2 regions of the Mycobacterium sp. NGS54 genome follow, and region 1 is predicted to be linked to the other one. Evidence: predicted binding sites of a transcription regulator. Region 1 holds the regulator's gene; the other holds the start of a gene.
What was found. Region 1 encodes LexA, which represses DNA repair genes until DNA is damaged. Its sites were predicted from a motif close to CGAACANNTGTTCG; they were not measured.

Region 1 (10,884 bases):
CGCGCGGGTGCAGACGATCTACGGCGGCACGACCGAGATCATGAAGGAGATCATCGGCCGCAGCCTCGGCGTCTGAGCAATCCGGTTGCCGCGCAAGGACTACAGGCGCGGGCACCGGGTTGGCCCCGACGAATGGCTCAATTGGTCTATTGGCCGGGTAGATTGACCACCAGCTAATGGCCTCACGTACCGTCGGCACATGTGTTTCTCGTATACCGAGTGCGTAGTCACACATCGCCACGCGGGCGATCCCGGCGCCGGAAGCCGTGGTCGGTCGCGGTACGGGCATGGTCTCGCATCATTTCGACATCGGCGCGGTCTCCGTTTTCGCAATTTTTGTAATTTGACTTCGCATTTCTCCCCGGCAAGGGCAAAGTTATGCGAGCCCGGCGAAAACGCGGTGCGTCACGGGTCCGCAGGTGCGGCAGGGCCAGGTATACGGGCCTGGGAGGCTTGGTGAACGGGCAGAGAGGTCGAATGCGCAAGCTGATCGGGCGCGCGCTGGTCGGCGTGGCGACCATGGTGACGGCGGCCGCACTGCTGGCCCCCGCCGCTTCGGCGTCTCCTATCGGCGACGCGGAGGCCGCCATGATGGCCGCCTGGGAGAAGGCCGGCGGCGACACCTCACCGCTCGGCCCCCGCAAGGGCGACGTGTACCCCGCCGGCGACGGATTCGCGCTGGACTTCGACGGCGGCAAGATGTTCTACACCACCGACACCGGCGCCAAGTTCGTTTACGGGCCCATCCTGGACAAATACGAGTCGCTCGGCGGCCCCGCCGGCAGCGATCTGGGATTCCCCACTATCAACGAGGTGCCCGGCCTGGCCGGACCGGACAGCCGCGTGGCCACCTTCTCCGCCAGCGACAAGCCGGTGATCTTCTGGACGTCCGACCACGGCGCGTTCGTGGTGCGCGGCGCGCTGAACGCCGCCTGGGACAAGCTCGGCAGCTCCGGCGGCGTGCTCGGGGCGCCGGTCGGCGACGAAAGCTACGCCGGTGAGGTCACCTCCCAGAAGTTCAGCGGCGGCGAGATCTCCTGGAACCGGAAGTCCAAGGAGTTCACCACCAACCCGGCGGCGCTGGCCGACCAGCTCAAGGGCCTGCAGGTGGCCATCGATCCCAACGCGGCCATCAACATGGCCTGGCGCGCGGCCGGCGGGGCCGGTGGCCCGCTGGGCGCCAAGCAGGGCGGGTCGTATCCGATCGGCGGTGACGGGGTCGCCCAGAACTTCGCCGGCGGCAAGGTGTTCTTCAACCCGGCCACCGGCGCGAACGCACTCGAGACCGACATCCTCGCCAAGTACGAGTCGCTGGGCGGCCCGGCCGGCAGCGACCTCGGTTTCCCCACCGCCAACGAGGCCGACGGCGGCATCGGGCCGTCCAGCCGGATCGCCACGTTCGCCGCCGCCGATCGGCCGGTGATCTTCTGGACCTCCGATCACGGCGCGTTCGTCGTGCGCGGCGCGATGAAGGCCGCGTGGGACAAGCTGCGCGGGCCCAGCGGCAAGCTGGGCGCCCCGGTCGGCGACCAGGCGGTGGACGGCGACGTGATTTCGCAGCAGTTCACCGGCGGCAAGATCTCCTGGAACCGGGCGAAGAACTCCTTCGCCACCGACCCGTCGAACCTGGCCCCCTTGCTGTCCGGCCTGCAGGTGTCCGGGCAGAACCAGCCGAGCACCGTGGCGATGCCCTCGCACGCCAAGAAGTTCACCTGGCAGTGGTGGTGGCTGCTCGCCGCGATCCCGGTGCTGGTGCTGATCCTGCTGGCGGTGCTGCTGGCCTTCGCCTGGCGCCGGCGTCGGCGTCGGCGCCGCGCCGGCGACACCGCAACCTACGAGTCCGAGCGCGACTTGGTCGCCGCCGGCTACGAGGCCCCCGCCGACGGGCACTGGGGCCACGACGACGCCGAGCTTTCCCCCGACTACGCCCCGCTCGGCGCGGAGTCACCCGAGCATGAGCCGCCGGACGACGCCGGGCCGGCGCCGCGAGTCAGCTGGACGCGCCTGGCTGACGCCGGGGCCTTCGAGGAGGACGAGGACCCCGACGCGGTGGACACCGATTCCATCCCGCTCGTCTCGGGAGCCGGGCTGGCGGAGGCCGGCTACGACGACGTCCCCGAGGCGGAGGCCGGTTACCCCGAAGTCGCCGGTGAGGATGCCGACTACCCGGGCACCGAATACGTGACCGGCTACGAGGAGGACGAGTACGCCGACCCCGGCTATCCGGACGTCGCGGTTCCGCGCACCCCTCCGGAGGCCGCGTACATCGGCGACGTGCCGGTCGCCGGGGAACCGGACACCGACTACCTGGAGGCCGAACCCGAGGATGTCGACGCCGCCGACGCCGCGGCGGCCGCGGAGGCGCTAGCCGCCGGCGCGGGCGCCCGAGCCGGGCGCCACCACGCGGAGACGGACGAGGAGGAGCCGCCGGAATCGGCCCCCGACGCGGCCGTAGGGGCGCCAGCCGCGCCCGTCGTCGGCGGCCGCCCGACGATCCACCTGCCGCTGGACGATCCTTACCAGGCGCCGGACGGTTACCCGATCAAGGCCAGCGCCCGTTCCGGGCTGTATTACACCCCGGGCAGCGCGCTCTACCACGACACGCTGGCCGAAATCTGGTTGGCCAGTGAGGAAGTCGCGCAGACCAACGGCTTCATCAAGGCCGACTGAGCAGGTCGCTAGACCTTGCGGATCACCGTGACGACCTTGCCGAGCACGGTCGCGTCGTTGCCCGGTATCGGATCGAACGCCGGGTTGTGCGGCATCAGCCACACCTGACCGCCCGCGCGCTTGAACGTCTTCACGGTGGCCTCGCCGTCGATCATGGCGGCGACGATGTCACCGTTGTCGGCGACGTGCTGCTGGCGCACCACCACCCAGTCGCCGTCGCAGATCGCGGCCTCGACCATCGAGTCGCCCACCACCTTGAGCAGGAACAGCGTGCCCTCGCCGACCAGCTCACGGGGCAGCGGGAAGACGTCCTCGACGGCCTCCTCGGCGAGGATCGGCCCACCGGCCGCGATGCGCCCAAGCACCGGGACGTAACTGGGTTCGGGCAACGCGTCCGAACCGGCGACGTCGGTGACGGGCGCCGCCTCGGTGGTCTCCTCGCTGCCGCGCACGTCCACGGCCCGCGGCCGGTTCGGGTCGCGGCGCAGGTAGCCCTTGCGCTCCAGGGTGCGCAGCTGGTGGGCCACCGACGACGTCGACGTCAGGCCGACGGCGTCGCCGATTTCCCTGATGCTCGGCGGGTAGCCGCGGCTGGTGACCGACTCGCGGATGACGTTCAGGATGGTGCGCTGCCGTTCGGTCAGCGATGAATCAACGGATGAGCCGATCGAGGGAGTGTCGTTGCTGTCGCTCATGCACCGAATGTAGCGGGAGGGCGGCCAAGAATCAAACATGTGTTCGACTGGCGTGTCGCCGGGGGTCGAAAGACCCTTAGGGCAGGGGCGTCAAGACCCTATAGCTGCTGAATCACATGCGTGTAACTTTCGCGAGGAATGGGTACCTGTGCTGCATGTCAGAGGTCGCGCATCCGAATTTGTCGGTGGTGCGGTCTAGCGTTTTGCTTGCTCGACACGCTTCGCTCAAATGTTCGGATATCGAACACACGAGCGATATAGTCGAACACACGAGCGAGAACAACCTGACCGGAGGAACGCAAGATGACAATCACCTACACCGTCTCGCCGCGTACCAGCAGCGTTCGGCGCCCGGTCAACGGACCGGTGCCGGCGCTTCGTCCCGGCCGGGACGGCCTGACCCGTTCCCGCCGCCCCGGCCCGGCGAGGCCGGCGGGCGCGCCGCTGCGCTACCACGGCACCGGCGTCGCGATGTCGGTCGCCCCGCACCGCCGGCGTCCCGTCACGTTGGCGACGACGCTGGGGCTGGCGCTGGTCGCCGGGGTCATCACGCTGTGGCTGGGCCTGGTCGCCAACTTCGGGCAGGCGGTCAACGGCGACTCGCCGGGATCGGCCGCCGCGGTGCCCGATCGGTTGGCCGTCGTGCGGGTTGAGCCCGGCGAGTCGCTGCAGGACGTCGCTCACCGGGTGGCGCCCGACGCGCCGGCCCGCCAGGTCGCCGATCGCATCCGCGAGCTCAACGACCTGAACTCGCCCGCGCTGGCCGCGGGCCAGACGCTGATCGCACCGGTCGGCTGAGCCCGCGAAGCGGGTACGCTCGGAGTGTTCTGCGGGCCCGCAGGTGAGCACGGCGAAGGAGCGGTCATGCACTGTCCGTTCTGCCGCCATCCGGATTCCCGGGTGATCGACTCGCGGGAAACCGATGAGGGCCAGGCGATCCGGCGCCGCCGGTCGTGCCCCGAGTGCGGGCGGCGCTTCACCACCGTCGAGACGGCGGTGTTGGCCGTGGTCAAACGCAGCGGCGTCACTGAGCCCTTCAGTAGGGAGAAGGTGGTCAGCGGCGTTCGGCGGGCCTGCCAGGGCCGCCAGGTCGACGACGACGCGCTGAATCTGCTTGCCCAGCAAGTCGAAGACACGGTGCGCGCCGCCGGGTCGCCGGAGGTGCCCAGCCACGAGGTCGGCCTGGCCATCCTCGGCCCGCTGCGCGACCTCGACGAGGTGGCTTACCTGCGGTTCGCCTCGGTGTACCGGTCGTTTTCGTCCGCCGAGGACTTCGAGCGCGAGATCGAGGCGCTGCGCGCGCACCGCAACGCGCCGACGGATCCGGAGCCGGCCACTCGCTAGGCTAGCGGTCATGCCGCCTGACTTGCATCCCGATCTGGAGGCGCTGGCACCGCTGCTGGGGACCTGGGCCGGCCGCGGCTCAGGCTTCTACCCGACCATCCAGCCGTTCGAGTATGTCGAGGAAGTCGTGTTCGCCCACGTCGGCAAGCCGTTCCTGACCTACTCGCAAAAGACCAAGGCGGTGGCCGACGGCAGGCCCTTGCACGGCGAAACGGGATATTTCCGCGTGCCCCGCCCGGGCGCCGTCGAGCTGATCGTCGCCCACCCGAACGGCATCACCGAGATCGAGACCGGCACGTACACGCTGACCGGCGGCCGCATCGACGTGGAGCTGTCCAGCACCGCGATCGGGCTGGCCCCGAGCGCCAAAGAAGTGACCGCCCTTGGCCGTTCGCTGCGCATCGACGGCGACGAGCTGTCCTACACGCTGCGCATGGGTGGCGTGGGACAACCCCTGCAGGACCACCTGGTGGCCGTGCTGCACCGCCAGCCCTGAACTCAATCGACCTGTCGGACGCCGTCGTTGACGACGCGCCCGGCCACCCCGACCCAGCCCTCCGCGTTCCACGCGGTTTCGATGACCGAGCCCTTGCCCTGGGTGATGCGCAGGTCGCGGCTGAGGTAGTCGGTGAGCCGCATCGCCGCCGAGCCGGTCGCCTCGTCCTCCGGCACGCCGAGGTTCGCGAAGAACCCGCGCGTGCGCAAAGCCCCGGCGGCTTGATCGACCCACGCCCACAGGTAGTGCGCGGCGTCGTCCGGAAAATCCGCGGGGTCGGCGGCGAGAACGTCGTCGGCCGAATCGAATTCGTGGATCGCCACTTCCGGCGCCCATTCCGAGCGGGCGCTGACGCCGATCACGTCGTCCCGGTAGCTCACCTGCACGAGCCCCGCCGGCACCTGCAGCGTCTTGATCGGCCAACCGTTGTCGTGTAGCCACCACGCCGCGCCGACGGTCGGGTGCCCGGCGAACGGCAGCTCGGCGCGCGGCGTGAAGATCCGCATGTGCGCGGTGGCCGAGCCGGCGGCCGGGAGATCGATGAATACCGTTTCGGCGTAGCCCAATTGGGTCGCCAGCCGCTGCCGGTCCGCCGGTGCCACCCGAGCGCCCGAGCGTTCCAAGACCACACCGAGCCGGTTACCGAAATTCCCGTCCGAGTCGGTGAAGACGCGCAACACCGTCACGTCGATGCCCATGTCCCGACTGTACGGCCCGGGTCAAAGGGATTATCAGGTGGCGCTGCGTTCGTCGGAGCCCATGGCGTTCAGGACGGCGACGCGGGTGTCGGCCGGGCCGGTGACCGTGTTCGCGCCGCCCCCGGTGCGGAGCAACTGGCGAAGGGCGCCCTGGTCGTATTGGGAGGGCTCGGTGGTGTCGATGAAGCGCTCGACGACATCGATGAAGCGCGCCGGGTCGTCGTGGAACGGAAAGTGGCCCGAGCCTTCGAAAATCTCGAGCCGGGAGCCGGGCATCGCCGCGTGCGCCATCCAGGCGTGCCGGACTGGGACCACCACATCCTTGGTGCCCCAGACGATCTGCACGGGGATGGCCTCGGTCAAATAACATCGATCCAGCATCGTCACGATCTGCCCGCGCCAGTCCACCACCGCCCGCAGGGTGCGGCTGAACGCCGCCGAGGCCGTCGGCTCCGGCAGGTCGTCGAGGATGCGCAGCACGTTGGGCAGGTCGTGGCCCAGCGCGGTCGACCCGATCGCCAGCCCCGCCAGCTTCCCCGCCAGCTGAACCGCCGGTAGCACCAGGGGCAACCGCAACAGCGCCAGCGCCTCGCTGCCCATCGGCAACGACGCCAGCCGGAAGACGACGTTGACATCCTTGGTGACGCCGCCCGCGGCGACCAGGATCAGCCGGTCGACCAAATGCGGGAACTGGTAGGCGAATTGCATGGCCACCCCGCCGCCCAGCGAATGGCCGATGATCGTCACCCGCTCGATGTCGAGCACGGACAGCAGGTCGCGCATCCCGTTCGCGTAGGCGGCCGCCGAGTAGTCGGCGCGCGGTTTGTCGGATTTGCCGTGGCCCAGCAGGTCGGGGGCGATGACCGTGAATCGCTGTGCGAGCTTGGCCTGCACCGTGTTCCAGGTGGTGGAGTTGTCGCCGATGCCGTGGAGCAGCAAGATCGCCGGCCCGGAACCGGCGATCCGGTAGGCCCGCTGGTAGCCGTGGATGGTGCGGAACTCGAGCGTGGGCGCGGTGACTTCACGCACTGGGCGAAGGTTGCTCTTGCGCTTCCGCTCGGTCATCTCCGCCAACCTTGGTGTCGGCCCGGGCTATGGGCGTTTCGAAACCTCACGCCTGGTCGTCGTCGTTCTTCTTCTCCGCCTGCTGGGCAAGGAATCGCTCGAACTCTGCGCCAAGCTCGTCGCCGCTGGGGAGATCCTCGTCGTGGGTTAGTAACGATCTGTTCTCCTGAGCGTCGATGAACGCATCGTACTGGCGCTCGAGCGCGGCCACCACTTGAGCCACCTCCGCGCTCGCCTGCACCTGCTCGTCGATCTTGGCGCGAATCTCCGCCGCGGCCTCGGTCAGCGCCGACAGCGGAAGCTCCAGCGATCCGCTCTTGGCCACCTGCTCGAGCAGCGCCTGCGCGGCGGCCGGATAGTCGGTCTGCGTCAGGTAGTGCGGGACGTGCACGGTGAAGCCGACGACCTCGTGCCCGTGTTGGGCCATCCGATATTCCAGCAGGTTGGACGCGCTGCCGGGGACCTGGATCTCCGAGATCCACGGCTGGAAATCGGCGATCAGTTCCTTGTCGTTGGAATGCGCCGTCATCGTGATCGGCCGCGTGTGCGGGACCGCCATCGGGACGGTGCCCAGGCCGATCGTGCGCCGCACGCCCAGCCGGTCGGCCAGCAGGCGCACCGCGGTGATGAAACGCTCCCACTTCAGGTCCGGTTCCATGCCGGCCAGCAGCAGAAACGGGGTGCCGACGCTGTCGCGCAGGGCGTACAGGCTCAGCTCCGGGTCGTCGTAGTTGGTGAAGTGATCGGTCTTGAACGTCATCAGCGGCCGCCGCGAGCGGTAATCCAGCAATTCGTCGATCGCGAACGACGCGACCAGCTCGGTGTCCAGCGCGGCCTTCAGGTGGGTGGCGGCCAGCCGTATCGCGTGGCCGGCGTCGGAGAAACCCTCCAAGGCGTGCACCAAAACCGGGCCACGGCCGTCGGCCGCCGACAACTGGGGCGCCGGGAATTCCAGCTCGTACATGCCGGACTGTCCAGGCTGGTCGTACTTGTCGCCGTGGTTTTGATCGTGGGCCATCGGGTTCCTCCTTTCGGGGGCTTTTCCAGCATGCCCTGACCAGTGTCCCCCGAATCGGCGGGCACCAACAATGCAACAGCTAACACCCTGCAGTCTTCACCCCGGAACTCGCCAACCCGCGAACCGGATCCGCATGTCGGCCGGCAAACACGGCGGCGCGCGGGGAAGGGATGTGGTCTGCTCGACACCCCGTGGTCAGGCATGATGGACACGAAATGCGCATACGGACGCTGTTGCTGTGCTCGGGGGTCGGCCTGCTGACGTTGTTGACGTCGTGCACCCGGCCGGCCGAGCCTGCGGCGCGCCCGGTCGTGTCCGTTCCCGTGGCCACCGGGCCGCTGGTCCAGCGGCTCAGCCAGCCCCAGCAGAAGGCGGTCGCGGGTCCGGTGGACCCGGACCGGCGGGTCGGCGCGATCTTCATCAACGACGGCCCCCTGCACGTCTGCACGGGTTCCGTCATCCATTCGGCCACCGGCAATCTGATGATCACCGCGGCGCACTGCCTGGCCGGTGCCGCCAAGATGACCTTCGTTCCCGGCCTCGCCGGTGACGGCGCGCCCGCTCCCACCGATGTGTGGAAGGCCGACGCCGTCTACCTCGACCCGCGCTGGATCGCCGGCAAGGATCCGCACGCGGACTACGCGATCGCGCGGGTCAGCAACAACGCCGGCGCCTCGGTCGAGTCGTACGTCGGGCTGGCGCTGACGCTGGGCGTCGCGCCGCCTCCCGGTAGCCGTGTCACCGTGCTCGGGTACGCGGCCGGGGTGGGCGGCTCGCCGATCGGCTGCCAGGCCAGCACGTCGCTCAACGACACCGGTTTTCCGTCGCTGGCGTGCGAGGGGCTGGTGGACGGCACCAGCGGCGCGCCGTGGGTGAGCGGCACCACGCTCACCGGCCTGATCGGCGGTTTCGAGCGCGGCGGGTGCGCGGCGAACGTGTCGTACTCGGCGCCGTTCGACGCCCAAACCGCGCAATTGCTGGCCCGCGCCGAGGCCGGCGGCCCCGGCGACCGGGTGCCGGGCGACCTCGACGACAGCTGTTAGATCAGCGGCGGAACTGGGACAGCGCGCGCATCTTGTTGGTCACGTCCAGCGCGGCCACCTTGTAGGCCTCCGAGAACGTCGGATAGTTGAACACCGCGTCGACCAGGTAGTCGACCGTTCCGCCGCAGCCCATCACGGCCTGCCCGATGTGCACCATCTCGGTGGCGCTGGTGCCGAAGATGTGCACCCCGAGCAGCTTGCGGTCGTCGGTCGACACCAGCAGCTTGAGCATGCCGTACGAGTCGCCGGCGATCTGGCCGCGGGCCAGCTCCTTGTACCGCGCCACCCCCACCTCGTAGGGGATCGAGTTCTTGGTCAGCTCCACCTCGGTGGCCCCGACGTAGGAGATCTCGGGGATCGAGTAGATGCCGATGGGCTGCAGGTCGGTGATGCCGTCGCAGGCTTCCCCGAACGCGTGGTAGGCGGCCAGCCGGCCCTGTTCCATCGAGGTCGCGGCCAGGGCGGGGAATCCGATGACGTCGCCCACGGCGTAGATGTGCTCGACCTTGGTCCGGAACTTGTCGTCGACCCAGATCCGGCCCCGCCCCTCGACCTCGAGGCCCGCGTTTTGCAGGTCCAGGTGATCGGTCTGGCCCTGGCGCCCGGCGGAGTACATGACGGTCTCGGCGGGAATCTGCTTGCCGCTGGCCAGCGTGGTGACCGTGCCCGCGGCCCCGACGTCGACGGCGGTGACCTCCTCGCCGAACCGGAACGTCACCGCCAGGTCGCGCAGGTGGAATTTGAGCGCCTCGACCACCTCGGGGTCGCAGAAGTCCAGCATGTCGTCGCGCTTTTCGACGACCGTGACCTTGGTGCCCAGGGCGGCGAACATGGACGCGTACTCGATGCCGATCACGCCGGCGCCGACGACGACCATCGAGCCCGGCAGCGTCTTGAGATCGAGGATCCCGTCGGAGTCGAGCACCCGGTCCTCGTCGAACTCGACGCCGGACGGCCGCGCCGGCCGGGTGCCGGTGGCGATGACGATGTATTCGCCGCTGACAGTGGTCATCTCGCGGCGGCCCGGGTCCTCCACGACGACGGTGTGCGGGTCGACGAAGCGGCCGTGACCGACCAGCAGGTCGATCCGGTTGCGCATCAACTGGTTGCGCACCACGTCGACTTCCTTGCCGATCACGTGCTGCGTGCGCGCCAGCAGGTCGGCCGGGGTGATCCGGTCCTTGACGCGGTAGCTGGCCCCGTAGAGCTCGCGCTGGTTCATCCCGGTGAGGTAAAGCACCGCCTCGCGCAACGTCTTTGACGGGATCGTGCCCGTGTTGACGCAGACACCGCCAAGCATTCGGCCGCGTTCGATGATGGCGACCGATTTGCCTAGCTTGGCCGAGGCGATGGCGGCCTTCTGGCCGCCCGGTCCCGAACCGATGACGACGATGTCGTACTCCTGCATCGAACCCATGGCATAGACGATAAGGCCCACAGTCCAGACTTTCTCCACAGACGAGCGGCGCGATCCCGTTGCGCGGGCACGCTGTGACGGTGCCGGCGGTCAGCGTTGGTGCCCATGACGACGCATCAACCTGATTTCAAGCTCAATCGCCCCGGAGCGCTGATCGCCGCGCTACCGGCCGTTCTCGGCTTCGTTCCGGAGAATTCATTGGTCCTGGTGTCCCTGGAACAGGGCGAACTGGGATCGGTGATGCGGGTCGATCTCTCTCAGCATCTCGTCGAGCGCGTCGGGCACCTGGCCGAGGTCGCCGGCGCGGCGCGGCCGGAGGCGGCGATCGCGGTGATCGTCGACGCGGACGGCGCGCATTGTCCGAGCTGCAACGAGGAATACCGGCTGTTGTGCGGGGAGCTCGCAGAGGCGTTGGCGCAGCGGGGGATTCAACTGTAT
Region 2 (10,884 bases), on a different contig from region 1:
GGACACCCACGCCGCGGTGGCGTCGTGGCCGGTGAGCCGCCGGTCGGTGCGGGGGAGCTCGGCGTAGCCCAAACCCTTGGGGCCGTGGAACTTCGAGTGATGCGGCCAGTGTCCGCGCAGCGGCTCGTCAGCGCCCTTGGATACGGGTATGGCTGGGGCCCGGCACAATTCGAGCAGACCCAGGTTGTTTTCGCAGACCTGCTCCACGTGGATGTTGCCGCCGGTCGAGGCGATGCCCACCACCTCGGCGTCGGCGCTGGCCAGCAGGTAGATCAGCGCCATCGCGTCGTCGATGCCGGTGTCGACGTCGACGAAGATGGCAGTCATCCCGGCGATTCTAGGGCCAGGCCGACGCGAACGTGATCACCAGGACGTCACGCTGTGCCGGACCGGAGCCGTCGATCGGCCGGATCGGCGACACGCCGTGCAGGGTGCGACGGTCGTCGCCCAGCATCAGCGTCCCGGGTTCGGCCAGCGTCGTCGCCAGCAACTGCCGACCCTGCAGGTCGCACACCGTGCTCTCGCCGCCGATGGCGTTGCGCCGCCCGATCAGGAGCGAGCTGACCAGGGTGACGCCGTCGCGGTGCAGGCCCTCTGGCGTGGGGCTGCCGTCGTCGCCCCCGTTACATCGGATGCGGAACGGGTGCACCTTGACGTTCCAGTCGGCCACGTCGTCCAGGGCGCCGGCCACCCGCGCCAGCAGCTTGATCACCTTGTGCAGCAACGGATCCGCGGTGAACGCAGCGGTCAGCGGCTCGAACTCGCGATCCTTACCGATGTAGAGCGGGTTGGAGTCCTGCGGCTGCACGAACGCGAGCTTGGGCATCGGGCGCAGCGCCCCGTCGCGCAACGAGTACTGGCCGTAACGGCGCAGCCGGCGCACGCCCAGCTCCGCCGCGTACGGGTCGGGCGCCAGCTGCCGCCAGTGCCGGGCGAACCGGGTCCATTCCTCGCGGCCCACCTCGAGGCTTCGCGTCACGTCGAACGAGGGCAGCACGGCGACGCCGGTCGTCGCGACCTGCCGGGCCGCGGCGGCCACCGCGTCGGCGTCCGTCCACTTTTCGCACAGGACCATCGCGCCGGGATACCGCAATTCGGTCGGGCTAAACCCTCGGGGTGTTTACCAGTGCACGCCCGGTACCAACCGCACCAGGCGCTTGACCGGTCGCGGCGTCCGGATCCCACCGGTGACGGCGCGGGACGGGCGCCTGGGCCGGCGGTTCGGTGTCGGCGCCTCCGCGGGTAGTCCGCGCGCCGCGGCGGAATCGGGGTAACCCAGGTACAGCTGATGCAGGATGCGCCGCGACGTCCTCGGCGCGAAGTAGTTGCCGGCCTCGGCCAGCGTCCCCAGCGGGGTGTCGATGCGGGCCGGCTTGTCGACCAGGCCGCGCACCACCATCGCCGCCGCGCGCTCGGGGCTGATCGCGGGCACCGGGTTGAGCCGGTGCGACGGCGCGATCATGGGCGTGCGGACCAGCGGCATGTGGATGTTGGTGAACGTGATGTGGTCCGACAGCGTCTCCGACCCGACGACGTCGGCGAACGCGTCCAGCGCCGCCTTGCTCGGCAGGTACGAGCTGTATTTCGGGTTGCGGGCCTGCACGCCGGCGCTGGAGACGTTGACGACGTGGCCGAACCGGCGCTCGCGCCAGTGCGGCAGCAGCGCCAGCACCATCCGCACCGCGCCGAAGTAGTTGACCGCCATCACCCGCTCGTAGTCATGCAGCCGGTCGGTGGAGTTGACCACCGAGCGGCGGATCGACCGGCCGGCATTGTTGACCAGGTAGTCGACGTGGTCGAAGCGGCCCAGGATGTCCTTAATGGTGTGCTCGACCGACGCGGAATCGGTGACGTCGCAGGCGAACGCATGCGCCTGCCCGCCGCCCGCGCGGATCTCGGCGACCAGCGCATCGAGCGCGTCGGCGTTGCGGGCCAGCGCGAAAACCGTTGCGCCCCTTTCCGCGACGGCGAGGGCCGACGCGCGCCCGATGCCGCTGGACGCACCGGTGATGATGACGTGCCGGCCCCGCAAGGGGCCCTTCGGGTCGTCGCGTCGTGCGCGGTCGGGGTCGAGGTGCTCGGCCCAGTACCACCACAGCTCGGGCGCGTAGCTGGCAAAGTCCGGGACTTCGATGCCGGTGCCCCGCAGCGCTTCTCGCGTCTGGTCGCTGACGAACGTGGGCTTCAGGTCGATGACGTCGAAGATCTCGGCGGGGATGCCCAGCTGGGTGGCCGCCATGTTGCGCAGCACCCGGGCCCGCCCGCGCACCTTGAGCACCGGCGCGGCGACCGAGCCGGGCAGCGACCCGCGCATCGGCGGCAGCCCGGCCGCCTTGGCAACGCCGCGGTAAATGCCGCGCAGCCCAATGGTTTTGGGAGAGGTGAGGTGGAAGGTGCGGCCGTCGTACCCGTCGGCGTGGGCGAGCGCGACGAGCGCGTCAACGACGTAGTCGACCGGGACGATGTTGGTGCGCCCGGTGTCGGGCAGCAGGATCGGGGTGAAGTTGGGCAGCACCGCCAGCTTGGCGAGCACGCCGAAGAAGTGGTAGGGCCCCTCGATCTTGTCCATCTCGCCGGTGACCGAGTCGCCCACCACGACCGCGGGGCGGTAGACGCGGTAGCGCAGCCCGGGTTTCGACCGCACCAGCGCCTCGGCCTCGAACGTCGTCCGGTGATAGGAGCTCGGCAGCCGCTGGCCGACGTCGAAGTCGTCCTCGGTGTACTCGCCGCGGAAGTCGCCCGCCACGGCGATCGACGACACATGGTGCAGCGTGGCGTCCAGCCGGCGCGCCAGCTCGATGACCGCGCGCGTGCCGCCGGCGTCGACCCCCGCGCAGTGCACGAGGTGATCGACGTGGCCCAGCTCGGCCAGCGTCTCGTCGGTCAGGTCGAGCTCGGGCAGCTCGCCGACCAGCGGCTTGACCCGCTCGCCCCAATCGGTGGCCAGGCGCTCGAACCGCCCCAGCGACCGGCGCCGAGCTAGCACCCACACCTCGGCATCGGGTTCGGTGGCTAGCAGACGAGAGACGACGCGGCGACCGATAAACCCGGTACCGCCGGTAACGACATACCGCATTGGGCCATGGTAGCGGTCAGCCGTTGAAGTTGCGGATGCCGTCCCAGTCCTCGAGCGTCCAGCCGGTCGCCGGGTTGCCGCTGATCACCACGCGGCCGGTGTTGGGCAGCGGGTGGCTGGTGCGCAGGCTGTCCTTGGCGTTCTTCACGTTCATCAGCACCCAGTACTCGATGGAGTAGAGGTGCGCGAACACCACCGGTTTGCTGTGGCCGCTGTCGTAGACCTTCTGAATGGCGGCGGTGAACCGGTCGTTGAACTCCTTGCCGGAGATCGACCCGGGGATGCTGTTCTGGGTGTCGCCGGCAAGCCAGTCCGCCGGCGCCAGCAGGTAAGTAGTGGGATCCATCGAGATCGGCTTGCCCTCGAACCAGCCGGCGTTGATCTCCTGGATGCCCTGCAGCACCTCGACCTGCTTGCCGAGTTCGGCGGCCAACGGCGCGGCGGTTTGCTGGGCCCTCGCCATGGTCGAGGCGTAGACGGCGTCGTAGTGCTCGCGGCCAAGCTGGTGCGCGACCTGCTCGGCCTGGGACTTGCCGTCGGGGCTCAGGCCGGGACCCGGCACGCTGGTGTCGATGATTCCGCTGGCGTTGGCCTCCGACTGGGCATGCCGGATGAACGTGATCGTGATGCTGCGCACCTGTGGTGATCCGCCGCAGGCGCCGACGATCATCACCGCGGCGAGCACGGTGAAGGCTTTCCGGAACATGCTCCCCTTGCGCATGTCGATAGCCTGCCCTGCCGACGGTGCCCGGGGGAAGGGTTTGCGATGGTTAGGTGCAGAAAATCCTCGAAAGGAGACTCGCATGGCCATTGACCCGAGTGCCGTCGGCGCGGTGAGCGATCCGACGTTGTTCGAATGGACCGATAAGGACACGATGCTGTATGCGCTCGGCGTCGGGTGCGGCATCGACGATCTGTCCTTCACGACCGAGAACAGCCACGACATCGCCCAGCAGGTGCTGCCCACGTACGCGGTGATCTGCTCTCCGGCCTTCGGGGCGGCCGGCAAGATCGGAACGTTCAACTGGGCCATGCTCCTGCACGGGTCGCAGGGTGTCCGGTTGCACGCGCCGCTGCCGCCGGCGGGGAAGCTCTCGGTGGTCTCCGCGGTCACCGACATTCAGGACAAGGGCGAGGGCAAGAACGCGGTCGTGATGTTGCGCGGTCGCGGCACCGACCCGGACTCGGGAAAGCTGATCGCCGAAACGTCGACGACGTTCGTCGTCCGGGGCGCTGGTGGGTTCGGGGGAGTGCCGGGTCAGCGGCCGGTAGCGCCGGAGATCCCGGACCGCGAGCCGGACGCCCGGATTCCGCTGCCCACCCGCGAGGATCAGGCCCTGATCTATCGGCTCTCCGGTGACCGCAACCCGCTGCACAGCGACCCGTGGTTCGCTCGGGAGCTGGCCGGTTTCCCCAAGCCGATCCTGCACGGGCTCTGCAGTTACGGGGTGGCGGGCCGGGCGCTGGTCGCCGAGCTGGGCAAGGGCGTGGCCGCCAACGTCACTTCGATCGACGCGCGGTTCAGCTCGCCGGTGTTTCCCGGCGAGACGCTGACCACGCTGATCTGGCGCACGGAGCCGGGCAAGGCCGTGTTCCGCACGGAAGCTTCCGGCGCCCAAGGCGCCTCGGACGGCTCCGACGCGCGCGTGGTGCTCGACGACGGCGCCGCGGAGTACGCGCAGGGCTAGCTGACGGGCTACGTTCCGCCCAGCCGCCGCGCCAGTTCGTCGGTGAACTCGGCGGCCTGCGCGGGAGTGTCCAGTGCGAATCGTGCGGCGGTGGCGCGGTCACCGTCCTCGTCGTGGCGCACCAGGATTGGGATTCCGTCGTCGCTGACGGCGTCGAACGCGTCCTCGTCGGTGATGTCGTCGCCCAGGTAGACCGGCACCAGGGGCCCGGACTCGGCCTGGCGCAAGTGCTCCAGCACCCAGCGAAGCGTCTTGCCCTTGTCCCAGTCCATGTCGGGGCGCAGCTCGATCACTTCGCGGCCGGTTGTCACCCGAAGCGCGTCGCGCCGACCCGCTTCGCGCACCGCTGCGGCCACCTCGCCGACGCGGTCGCGGGCGGCGTTGCGGTAGTGCACGGCGACGCCAAACCGCTTGTGCTCCACCACAACACCGGGAATCGATCCGAGTTTGTCGCGTAGTTCGGCGGCCGCCTCCTCGAGCACCGGCACGGCCGCCGCCGCGTCCTCGTTTTGGTGGTGCGTCCCGTCGGGCGCGGTCAGCTCGAAACCGTGGCTGCCCGCGTACCAGATGCCGGGCACGCCGAGGCGCTTGGTCACGTCGGCGAGGTCGCGCCCGGACAGCACCGCGACCGGGCACTGCGCGGCCAGCTTTTGCAGCGCCCCGACCGCGCCGGCGACGGGCCTGGCCGCGTCCGGGTCGTTGACGATCTCGGACAGCGTGCCGTCGAAGTCGTAGAACACGGCCGGGCTGCGGTCGGCCAGGGTGCCGAGGGCCTCCCGAGCGTCCGGCAGCTCGGACATCCGGCGGTCCCCGGTCCGCACGGTGATCTGGCCGAGGTGGGCGACGACCGCGTCGCCATCACCCGCGGGGCCGACACCGATGACCAACGCGAATCCGCGCTCGCGCGCGGCCCGGACGACCGCCGGGTCGGTGGCGACGACGACGCTCCGGCCCGGCCGCACCGCGTCACTCAGGGGCTGATTGCCCGGCGGGAAGACGCCGGTGCCGACGCCGACCTCCCGCAGTGGCCCCACCAGTGACTCCGTGGCGCCCAGCGCGGCGTCGAACAGCACGGCGTCGTGGCGGCGGGGGTCGATGGTGGCCGGCTCCAATGTGGGCACCGACCCACCCTCTCACGCTGACGGGGGTCGCGGGGCCCGGGTCAGCGGAGCGAGGACGGGTGCGCCCGCTGCGACGGGCTGGGAAACGCGCGGGCCGTGCGCCTGCGCCGACGGTCCTTGCTGAACAGCAACACGGAGTCCTGGCTCAGCGCCACCAGCCGCGCCACACCCAGTTCGATGCCGGCGGCCAGCTGCCTGACGTCGGCGGCGGCGTCGTATTCGCCGGTGATGCCGAACACCACTTCGTCGCCGTAGCTGAGCACGCCGACCCCGGTGCTCAGCCGCACGGCGGTCGGGGGAATCGGCAGGAAGCGCTCGAGGGTCCGGCCCATCAGCCGCAGCTGGTGGCGAGGTCCGGGCGCGTTGGTCGCCAGCGTCACGATCGCGCGTTGCGGAAGCCGCGCCAGCAGCTGTATCACGTTGCTGCGCAACATCGTCGGCAGTAAGTTGATCGCCGACTCCACCAGGTCGCCGAGGCCGGGCTCGTCGGTTTTCTTGGTCTTGCACTGGTGCTGCACCGCCCGCAGCAGCTGGACGGGGTCCTCATGCTCGACGGGCAGGTACGGCAGCATGGCCGAGCGCATCGGCATCGGCATCAGGGTGCGCAGCGAGTCGGCCCGCGGTTGCTCGCCGCGGCCCAGCAGGACGGTGCGGAAGCCCTCGGTGATGGCCGCCAGCGCAACGTCGTTGACGGTCACCCCGAATTTGCGGCACACGCGGTCGACGTCGGCGCGCGGCACCCGCACGGTGCCGTACTTACGCATCGTGGTCACGGGGCCGACCGAGGGCCCGGCCGCCGGCCACACCGCCCCGACGATCGTGTCCGCCAGCCCCGAGGCCCGCCCCAGGGCGTCGGCCCAGCCGCGCTTGGGGTTCTGCGCCGGCGAAACCCCTTTCGCACCGGCGTGGGTGGCGAACGTGTCCCCGTCGGCGTCGTCGCAAAGCCGGGTGAGCAGGTGGGCGGCTGAGTGGCCGTCGGCCAGCCAGTGGTGGACCTTCATCAAGATCGCCCACCGATTTCCCCTCAGGCCCTCGATGACCCAGCACTCCCACAGCGGGCGGTCCAGGTCGAGGGGACGCTCCAGGGCCTGGGCGATGGCCCGGGACAGTTCTGCGTCATCGCCCGGGCGCCGAACCACCACGCGGCGCACGTGATGGGCGAAATCGAGTCCCGGGCAGTCGATCCACTCGAAGGTCTGGGTTCGCAGCAACTGCGTGCATCGCGGTATCGACGGAAGCCGTTGCGCCAGGACCTCTTTTAGCAATTCGTCGTCAGGGGCGGCCCCGTCGACGATGGCGACCGCCCCGATCGCCAGGCTGGCATGCTGATCGGGGAACGCCGTGTCCAGTGTCTTCACCTGCGCCATGCTCAGTCCCCGCCCTCGATTTTCTGCACCCGTACCAGTATCTGCGCGGCGGGTTATGCCCGGTAGGCCCCGCAGCGTTAAGACCTTGTTTAGGAGTTGAAGATCCGTTTAACAACCGATGTCACGAGCACGGGTTAAATCGAACATACATTCGAGTAGACTCTCGAACGTGGGTTGGTTTAACGGGCCGCCGAGCTGGGCGGAAATGGAGCGGGTGCTCGACGGCAAGCCGCGCCACGCCGGTGCGCCGGCGGACCCCCCGGAGGACGCCCCGCTGTCGCGCAAGCGGGGGACGTACCGGCCGCCCGACGACACCCGGCCGGCCCGCTCGTCCGTTGCCTATGCCGAGCTGCACGCGCATTCGGCGTTCAGCTTCCTCGACGGAGCCAGCACCCCCGAGGAGATGGTGGAGGAGGCCGCCCGGCTGGGCCTGCGCGCCCTGGCGCTGACCGACCACGACGGCCTGTACGGGGCGGTGCGGTTCGCCGAGGCGGCCGCCGAACTCGACCTGAACACCGTCTTCGGCGCCGAACTCTCGCTGGGGCCGGGCGCGCGCACCGAGACGCCCGACCCGCCCGGCCCGCACCTGCTGGTGCTGGCCCGCGGCCCGGAGGGGTACCGACGGCTGTCGCGCCAACTGGCCGCGGCGCACCTGGCCGGCGGGGAGAAGGGCAAACCGCGCTACGACATCGACGCGCTGACCGAGGCCGCCGGGGGGCACTGGCACATCCTGACCGGATGCCGCAAAGGCCATGTGCGCCAGGCGCTTTCCGATGGCGGTCCGGAGGCCGCGGAGCGGGCGCTGGCCGACCTGGTGGACCGGTTCGGCGCGCACCGGGTCAGCGTCGAGCTGACCCGGCGCGGCCACCCGCTCGACGACGAACGCAATGCGGCGCTGGCCGGGATCGCGCCGCGTTTCGGCGTCGGCGTCGTCGCCACCACCGGGGCGCACTTCGCCCACCCGTCGCGCGGCCGGCTGGCCATGGCGATGGGCGCCATCCGGGCCCGGGAGTCCCTGGATTCGGCCGCCGGGTGGCTGGCCCCGCTGGGCGGTGAGCACCTGCGCTCCGGCGAGGAGATGGCCCGGCTGTTCGCGCAGCGGCCTGACGTGGTGACGGCCGCCGCCGAACTCGGCGAGCAATGCGCGTTCGGGCTGGCGCTCATCGCGCCCCGGCTGCCGCCGTTCGACGTGCCCGACGGGCACACCGAGGACAGCTGGCTGCGGCAGCTGACCATGGCGGGCGCGCGCGAACGCTACGGGCTTCCCGAATCGGCGCCGCGCGCCTACGCCCAGATCGAGCACGAGCTGAAAGTCATTGCACACCTGAGCTTTCCGGGCTACTTCCTGGTGGTGCACGACATCGCCCGGTTCTGCCGGTGCAACAACATCCTGTGCCAGGGCAGGGGATCGGCGGCCAATTCCGCGGTCTGCTACGCCCTGGGCGTCACCGCGGTCGACCCGGTGGCCAACGAGCTGCTGTTCGAGCGCTTCCTGTCGCCGGCCCGCGACGGGCCACCCGACATCGACATGGACATCGAGTCCGACCAGCGCGAGCAGGTCATCCAGTACGTCTACGACAAGTACGGCCGCGACTACGCCGCCCAGGTCGCCAACGTCATCACCTACCGGGGCCGGATCGCGGTCCGCGACATGGCCCGCGCCCTCGGCTTCTCGCAGGGGCAGCAGGACGCGTGGAGCAAGCAGATCAGCCACTGGAACGGGCTCGTCGACTCGCCCGATATCGAGGACATCCCGCCGCAGGTGATCGACCTGGCCAACCAGATCCGGAACCTGCCGCGGCACATGGGCATCCACTCCGGCGGCATGGTGATCTGCGACCGCCCGATCGCCGACGTGTGCCCGGTGGAGTGGGCGCGCATGGAGAACCGCAGCGTCCTGCAGTGGGACAAAGACGACTGCGCGGCAATCGGTTTGGTGAAGTTCGACCTGCTCGGGCTGGGCATGCTCTCGGCGCTGCACTACGCCATCGACCTGGTCGCCGAGCACAAGGGCATCCGGGTCGACCTGGCCCGCCTCGACCTCTCCGAAGAAGCGGTGTACGAGATGCTGTGCCGCGCCGACTCCGTCGGCGTGTTCCAGGTGGAGTCGCGGGCGCAGATGGCCACGTTGCCCAGGCTGCGGCCGCGGGTGTTCTACGACCTGGTGGTGGAGGTCGCGCTGATCCGCCCCGGGCCCATCCAGGGCGGGTCGGTGCACCCCTACATCCGGCGGCGCAACGGCGTCGACCCGGTCGTCTACGACCACCCATCCATGGAATCCGCGCTGCGAAAGACGCTGGGGGTGCCACTCTTTCAGGAACAGCTGATGCAGCTGGCCGTCGACTGCGCCGGCTTTTCCGCCGCCGAGGCCGACCAGCTGCGGCGCGCCATGGGCTCCAAGCGCTCGACCGAGCGGATGCGACGGCTGCGCGGCCGGTTCTACGACGGCATGCGCGAACTGCACGGCGCCCCCGACGACGTGATCGACCGGACGTACGAAAAGCTGGAGGCCTTCGCCAATTTCGGCTTTCCCGAAAGCCACGCGCTGTCCTTCGCGTCGCTGGTGTTCTACTCGTCGTGGTTCAAGCTGCACCACCCGGCGGCGTTCTGCGCGGCGCTGCTGCGCGCGCAGCCGATGGGCTTCTACGCGCCGCAGTCGCTGGTGGCCGACGCGCGCCGGCACGGCGTCACGGTGCACGGCCCCGACGTCAACGCCAGCCTGGCGCACGCCACCCTCGAAAACGCGGGGACGGAGGTGCGGCTCGGCCTGGGCGCCGTCCGCCACATCGGCGACGACCTCGCCGAGCGGCTGGTCGACGAACGAAAGGCCAACGGCCCCTTCGCATCCCTGCTCGATCTGACCACCCGGCTGCAGCTGTCCGTGCCGCAGACCGAGGCGCTGGCCACGGCCGGGGCGCTGGGCTGCTTTTCCATGTCCCGGCGCGAGGGGCTGTGGGCGGCCGGGGCCGCGGCCACCCAACGGCCGGACCGATTGCCCGGCGTGGGCTCGTCGTCGCACATCCCCGCGCTGCCGGGAATGAGCGAGCTGGAGCTGGCCGCCGCCGACGTGTGGGCCACCGGCATCTCCCCGGACAGCTACCCGACACAGTTCCTGCGGGAGGACCTCGACGCGATGGGCGTGGTGCCCGCCGACGCGCTGGGATCGGTGCCCGATGGCGACCGCGTGCTGATCGCCGGCGCGGTGACCCATCGGCAGCGGCCCGGCACGGCCCAGGGGGTGACGTTTATCAACCTCGAGGACGAGACCGGGATGGTCAACGTGCTCTGCACGCCGGGGGTGTGGGCGCGACACCGCAAGCTGGCCAACACCGCGCCCGCGCTGCTGATCCGCGGGCAGGTGCAAAACGCCAGCGGCGCCATCACCGTCGTCGCCGAGCGGCTGGGCCGCATCACCCTGGCGGTGGGGTCGAAGTCGCGCGACTTCCGCTGAGCCGTGCACTGGCGGCGCGGTTTTGGCGGTCGCCGCTTTTGCGCGGAAAAGCACATAGCAAATCCGCCGCGTCGTAAGCTATTCGAAAAATCGGCTGTATTGATTCAATGCGTCAAGGGAGTCGAAATGAAATTCACGCTCGTTCGGCGCGGCGCGGCGATATTGGGTTGCGCTGCGGCGC

Region 2: the regulator LexA is predicted to act here: its motif matches at 7,393-7,406, upstream of AC5Y5E_RS03485 (error-prone DNA polymerase).

The regions. Positions count from the first base shown of each region.
Region 1 covers NZ_JCALCS010000002.1:685,806-696,689, reverse strand. Annotated here, with positions in the region: gene AC5Y5E_RS08050 (acyl-CoA dehydrogenase family protein) at 1-76, shown strand, start outside; gene AC5Y5E_RS08045 (LGFP repeat-containing protein) at 457-2,670, shown strand; gene lexA (transcriptional repressor LexA) at 2,679-3,365, opposite strand; gene AC5Y5E_RS08035 (LysM peptidoglycan-binding domain-containing protein) at 3,669-4,163, shown strand; gene nrdR (transcriptional regulator NrdR) at 4,230-4,709, shown strand; gene AC5Y5E_RS08025 (peroxynitrite isomerase) at 4,720-5,205, shown strand; gene AC5Y5E_RS08020 (PhzF family phenazine biosynthesis protein) at 5,208-5,903, opposite strand; gene AC5Y5E_RS08015 (alpha/beta fold hydrolase) at 5,937-6,968, opposite strand; gene AC5Y5E_RS08010 (proteasome assembly chaperone family protein) at 7,015-7,986, opposite strand; gene AC5Y5E_RS08005 (trypsin-like serine peptidase) at 8,202-9,029, shown strand; gene sthA (Si-specific NAD(P)(+) transhydrogenase) at 9,031-10,437, opposite strand; gene AC5Y5E_RS07995 (DUF4192 domain-containing protein) at 10,552-10,884, shown strand, end outside.
Region 2 covers NZ_JCALCS010000001.1:708,752-719,635, reverse strand. Annotated here, with positions in the region: gene AC5Y5E_RS03520 (nucleoside hydrolase) at 1-327, opposite strand, end outside; gene AC5Y5E_RS03515 (2OG-Fe dioxygenase family protein) at 338-1,075, opposite strand; gene AC5Y5E_RS03510 (SDR family oxidoreductase) at 1,121-3,076, opposite strand; gene AC5Y5E_RS03505 (histidine phosphatase family protein) at 3,093-3,797, opposite strand; gene AC5Y5E_RS03500 (MaoC family dehydratase) at 3,880-4,764, shown strand; gene otsB (trehalose-phosphatase) at 4,773-5,885, opposite strand; gene AC5Y5E_RS03490 (wax ester/triacylglycerol synthase domain-containing protein) at 5,927-7,252, opposite strand; gene AC5Y5E_RS03485 (error-prone DNA polymerase) at 7,422-10,703, shown strand; gene AC5Y5E_RS03480 (hypothetical protein) at 10,830-10,884, shown strand, end outside.